DNA from 2 places in the Pedobacter ginsengiterrae genome. Region 2 is predicted to be linked to the other one. Evidence: riboswitches for the same ligand, from Rfam matches in the RefSeq annotation. Region 2 holds a riboswitch; the other holds the start of a gene.
The links. A riboswitch is a leader RNA that binds a small molecule or an ion and turns the genes downstream of it on or off. The one in region 2 is predicted to bind cobalamin.
Positions count from the first base shown of each region.

Region 1 (3,200 bases), on a different contig from region 2:
TACTTCTTTAATAATGTTTATGCTTGGCGTAATTGAATACGTATAGTTTTCGCCATATTGTTCGTGTTTATTGTATCTACCACCTACCTCTAAGTTAAAAACACTTAAATCATGCAAAAACAATGAACTATAAGCCGCAAATATATTTGCTTTAGGCGCTGCAGCTGCCGATGAAAGTTTCATTACTCGGTTATCAATACCCACCAATAAATCTAATTTATCATTTAGTTTTTGGTTGTAAAATACATCTACGATAGAGATTTTTCCTTGAGAAAAACTAGGAAAAGAGCTATGCGAATCGTTCGAAGTGCTTTCGTAACTGTAGTTTAATGTAACTTTTCCTGTTGCAAATTCATATTTAGCGTTTGTACCTGCAGCAACATTTTTCAGAATAGAATAATTTCCAGCATCTACAAAAGCACCACCATCAAAACTATAGTTTCCATAATAATAACGCACAAATGGATTTACTGAAAAATGCTTATCCAATTTGATTCCGAAATTTGCATTTAAGGCACCAGTTCTGAATCCATCTTTATCAAACTCTGCATTGTTTCCTACTGGATTAGCCGCTTCAGAAATGCCGTTTGTTTTATTCTGAGTGTAATTAACATTATAAGTAAACCCATCAACACCACCATTTAAACCAATAGTTCCTTTTAAAGTTTCGTAACTACCAATACTGGCAACTCCGTAAATGGTATTGCCTTTTGGTCCGCCTTTTTTAGTGATGATATTAATTACACCAGCAACTGCATCAGAACCATAAATGGTCGATTGACCGCCTCTTAAAATTTCAATATGGTCGATTTGATCGATAGATAATAAGCGTAAATCGAATGCACCACCGTTTCCTGATGGATCATTTTGTACAATTCCATCGATTAAAACAACCGCATAAGCGCTACCTGCCCCACGGAAAAATACCGATTTGTTTAAACCTGGATTGCTACTCGAACCTGCTACAATAATTCCTGCTTGCTCGCTAATTAGTTCGGGCAAAGATTTACCATGGCTACGCTCTAAAACTTCTTTACTGATAATGGTTACAACTTTACCAGTCTGAGATTGTTTCTGATCATTTTTTGTTGCAGTAATTACAACATCTTTTAGTTGTAAACTGTCTTGTGCATTAGCCGATTGACTAACTGTTAATTGAACAAGCCCCAGGCCTGCAGCAATTAAAATTCTTTTTTTGTTCATTTGATTGTGAGTTTTGCCCACAGCCAACAGATTAGGAAAGGAAATGAAAATACGAAAAACGTTAAGTACCTCAATCCTAGCTTCAATCCCCGAAAGCTATGAAATTATACGCTAAGGCAGGTCTTCTGACTTGCTCCCGTTTTTTGCTGCCTTCCCGAATCAGAATTGAAACAGTGGCTTTTTGAATGAAAAAACGTTATAGAGCTTACAGCTGCGGGACAGTTGCAGAATTACACTGCATTCCCTTTTAATTCTGGTTGTAAGGCCAGAAACCAAAAGCGCTGCAAAAGTAGACATTAAAGCTGAAACAGCAAACACTATTGCGAAAAGCTTTTTATTCTATTTTAATAAACGATTAAGAAATGATTATTTTAACTTTATTATCAAACCCGAGCTATGAAATATATCTTCCTTTTGGCATTTTCTGTAATGAGTTTATCTACTATGGCACAGCAAACAGATACTGTTTTTCTAAAAAAATTAATGCAAGCTAAACCTGAATTATTTAGCAATATCTTAAATCGTCCAGATCATAATCAGGTTCAAATACTTTATACACAGGTTAATCGCGATATGAAAAATAAACCGAGCTTTAAAAGTTACAGTTATAATTTAAATACACAACATTACTTCTATCCTGCCAGTACCGTAAAACTCGCAGCTGTAATTTTTGCATTAGAGAAAGTGAATCGCTTAAAAAGTTCAGGAATTACAGTTAAAAGTACCATGATTACCGACAGTGCTTTTAAAGGTCAAACAAAAGTATTTAAAGATACTTCTTCAAAAAATGGGCTACCATCTATAGAGCATTATATTAAGAAAATTCTTTTAACCAGTGATAACGATGCTTTTAACCGTTTGTTTGAGTTTATCGGACGGGCAGAATTGAATGAGAAATTGAAGAAAAATGGCTTAATAAACAGTAGAATATTAAATCGTTTGGCCATCGGTGATGCGGGTGAAAGTGCAAAACATACAAATCCTATTAAGTTTTACAATGGCAACAAACTTGTTTACAGTCAGCAAGCGCAATTCGATCCAAAGGAATATGATTTGGTTTTAACGAATACCGTAATGGGAAAAGGCTATTTAGATAGTGCGGATAAATTGGTCAATAAGCCTTTCAGTCTGGAGAACAAAAATGCGTTTCCCATTAACGATCAGCAAAAGTTGATGCAGAAACTTATTCTACCTGAAGCATTTCCAGCTTTAGAAAGATATAATTTAACTACTGCTGATTATAAATTGATCTATACTTATATGAGTAAATTACCTACTGAAAGTAATTTTCCAAAATACGATGAAAAAGAATTTTGGCCAACATATGCGAAAATGCTGTATTACGGACGAGAAAAGAATGTTGAATTAGATCCTAATATTAGAATATTTAATAAATATGGAGATAGCTATGGCTACATAATCGATAATTCTTACTTCATAGATTTTAAAAACGGTGTTGAATATTTTTTAACAGCTGTTATTCAAAGTAACGATGATGGAATTTTTAATGATAATAAATACGAATATGAAACTGTTTGTTACCCTTTTATGAAAAATTTAGGTAGAAGTATTTATGAAGCAGAATTGAAAAGAAAAAAAAGCAACAAAGCTAATTTGGCCAAATTTAAAATGGATTATAAATAAAAAAATTAATAAAAATTGACTTACAAAATTTTAAATATTTTGTAAATTTAATTCAAATCGTCCCCTTAAAATAGTAATAATTAATTTTTAACTTAATAATTCAGTAATGGGAAAATTTGTAATTAGTAAAAGAACAAACGGAGAATTTCAATTCAATTTAGTAGCAGGAAATGGTCAGATTATTTTATCGAGCGAAGGCTATTCTGCAAAGCCAAGTTGCGAAAACGGAATCGAATCTGTAATAAAAAACTCACAGGATGAAACAGAATTCGAAAAGAAAAAATCAAGCAACGGGAAATCTTACTTTAATTTGAAGGCTACCAACGGACAAATAATTGGCTCAAGCCAGATGT
Region 1 covers NZ_BAABAK010000018.1:80,814-84,013, forward strand. Annotated here, with positions in the region: gene ABD692_RS17215 (TonB-dependent receptor plug domain-containing protein) at 1-1,203, opposite strand, end outside; cobalamin riboswitch at 1,302-1,495, opposite strand; gene ABD692_RS17220 (serine hydrolase) at 1,600-2,847, shown strand; gene ABD692_RS17225 (YegP family protein) at 2,954-3,200, shown strand, end outside.
Region 1: linked by a shared signal. The riboswitch ahead of ABD692_RS17215 (TonB-dependent receptor plug domain-containing protein) and the one ahead of metE (5-methyltetrahydropteroyltriglutamate--homocysteine S-methyltransferase) in region 2 are both predicted to bind cobalamin.

Region 2 (3,200 bases):
TAATTCCTGCTTTTTCCAGGTCGCAAACTTCATCACGAATGGCCAAAGCAATTTGCGTACATGTAACCGAACGCGGTTGATCGTTACGAACAAACGACCATTGCAAAATAGTAACTGGGCCCGTTAACATGCCTTTCATGTATTTTGAAGTAAGCGATTGCGCATAGGCGGTCCATTTCACGGTCATAGCTTGTGGACGAGAAACATCGCCAAAAATAATTGGTGGCTTAACGCAGCGAGAGCCATAACTTTGCACCCAGCCGTTTTTAGAAAAAGCAAAGCCATCCAGCTGCTCTCCAAAATATTCAACCATATCGTTACGCTCAAATTCGCCATGAACCAATACATCCAAATCGATTTCTTCTTGCCATTTTACAGCTTTAGCGGTTTCTTCGGCAATTAACGTATTGTATTCATCGGCCGAAAATGTTCCGTTTTTAAACTTTGCTCTCCAGCTTCTAACTTCGGCTGTTTGCGGAAACGAACCAATTGTTGTGGTAGCATAAGCAGGTAATTTTAATGCTTGTTGCTTAATTTTTCTTAAAGCGAACGGACTTAAACGATCCGCATCTCCTGCTTTAAGTTGCTCTACCCTTTGTTTAACTTCAGGATTATGAATTAGAACAGAGCTTTTGCGATTGGCTGTTGCTTTTTTATTGGCTTCGAATTTTTGCAGGGTAGATGCAGGGCTTCCGTTTGTGGCAAGTTTTTTTAGCGTTACAACTTCGGCAACTTTCTGTTTAGCAAAAGCTAGCCATTGCTTAATCTCTTCCGAAAGATTTCGTTCGTTCGTTTCGTTGTCTAAATCAACAGGAGAATGAATTAGTGAACATGATGGTGCAACCCAAACACGTTCTTTACCTAATTTATCCACTGCCGAATTGATGATTTCTAAGGAGTTTTCAAAATCATTTTTCCAGATATTACGGCCATCAACTATTCCAACAGAAAGAATTGTTTTTTCATTTAATGTAGAAATTATTTCGTCTAATTGTTTTGGCGCTCTTACTAAATCAACATGTAAAACATCAATAGGTAAAGAAGTTGTTAAAGCTAAATTATTACCTAAGCCTTCGAAATAAGTAGCCAAAATAATTTTCAGTTTTGGAAACGATTTTCTGATTTGCTTGTAAGTATAATTGTAAGCTTCTTTTTCCTTTTCAGATAAATCAAGGGTTAAAAATGGCTCGTCGAACTGAATATATTCAACGCCTAGCGAATCTAACCGTGTTAAAATATCAAGATAAACAGAAAGCAGATTTTTAATTAAATCAATTTTTTCGAAACCAGCTTCTTTTTCTTTTCCAAGCAAGAGGTAAGAAACAGGGCCGATTAAAACAGGTTTTGTTGTAATTCCTAACTGTTTGGCTTCATAAAACTCATCGATAATTTTTGTAGAGAAAAGTTTAAATGGCTGATCTTTGTAAAACTCAGGCACAATGTAATGGTAGTTGGTATCAAACCATTTTGTCATTTCCATCGCTACAACATCAAGGCCATCTTTTTGATAGCCTCGGGCCATAGCGAAGTACAAATCAAGCTCAGAATTTCCTTTTCTTAAAATAACTTCGTTATATCTTTTTGGGATAGCGCCGAAAGTTAAAGAATGGTCTAAAACCTGGTCATAAAAAGAGAAATCATTAGAAGGAATAACATCAACTCCTACCTCTTTTTGTAGTTGCCAATTTTCTTGGCGAATGTTTTTTCCAACCTGAAGTACGTTTTTGTACCCGGTTTTGTCTGCCCAATAGTTTTCGCAGATTTTTTTTAGTTCTCGGTGGCTACCAATACGCGGGTAGCCCAGATTTTGCGTTAGCATTTCTTTTAAAGATTAAGTAAATAAATCGTTAAAAGCCCTTTAAGCTATATTTTACAATGATTTTTGATAAAAATAAAAGGAAAGGTTTGTGCACAAAAAATCTTCTTCGCAGCCAGAAGGCTCAAAGCAAAACCAAATAAAACGGTTAATTTTATTGTACAAATCAGACCTGACCAATTGCTCTTTAACGCGAAAGCATTGTCAATTCGATATTTGGCAGGTCTCCTGACTTATCCTCAAATTATCGCCTTCCCATTCCGTTACCTGGTACAGTGGCATTATTGATAATTTGTTGTCTTTTTTTTAAAAAGACAGGATTTACAGTTGCGCGACAGTTCGTGATTTACACACGATTCCCTTTTAATCTACAGCTAAGTAAAACCAATATCGGTTTGATGAAAAAATAAAGTTAAGAACTTACATCAAAGGCAAATGTATGCAATATGAAGCAGGAATTTTAACGAATTTAGGTTTTTTGTGATTTAACGGCCTTTTGAAAATAACCTTTAACTGTAACAAATTTACAGCAAGGATATTAACACCATATTTCTGTTATATATTTGATATCAACCAACCAAACTTTCCTGAATATGATAAAAAACTACTTTAAAAAGTTGTGCGTGGCTTTTTTAATCTTAAGTAGCACGCTTGCTATTGCACAAGAAATCCCTAGCCCTAAATCTCACTTTGGCTTTAATATTGGAGATGATTACCAGCTTGCAACATATACCCAAACTGAGGCTTATTTTAAAAAACTAGCCGAAACTTCGAAAAGGGTTAAGCTTGTAGATATTGGTAAAACCGAAGAAGGCAGAACCCAATATATGATGATTATGTCGTCGCCTGAAAATCTAAAAAAATTAGATAGATATAAAGAGATTTCACAGCAACTGGCGCATGCCGAAATTACAGCAGAACAAGCTAAAGCTCTGGCCCAAGAAGGTAAAGCAGTAGTTTGGATTGATGGTGGATTACATGCTAATGAAACTGTTGGCGCACATCAACTTATCCAAACCGCTTACGAATTTGCCTCGAAAACCGATCCAGAAACGTTAAGGATTTTAGATAATGTAATTATCCTGTTTACCCATGCAAATCCCGATGGACAAGAATTGGTGAGCAATTGGTATATGAGAGAAAAAGACCCTAAAAAAAGATCTTTATCTGGCTTGCCGAAACTATATGAAAAGTACGCAGGACATGATAACAACCGCGATTTCTTCATGTTAAATCTTAAAGAAACCCAAAATATGGGTCGTCAGCTTTTTGTAGAGTGGATACCACAAATTATGTACAATCACCACCAGGCAGGCCCTGCGGGAACAGTAGTAGCTGGCCCTCCATACCGTGATCCATTTAACTATGTTTTTGATGCAACCAT
Region 2 covers NZ_BAABAK010000015.1:532,991-536,190, forward strand. Annotated here, with positions in the region: gene metE (5-methyltetrahydropteroyltriglutamate--homocysteine S-methyltransferase) at 1-1,819, opposite strand, end outside; cobalamin riboswitch at 2,017-2,220, opposite strand; gene ABD692_RS15400 (M14 family metallopeptidase) at 2,410-3,200, shown strand, end outside.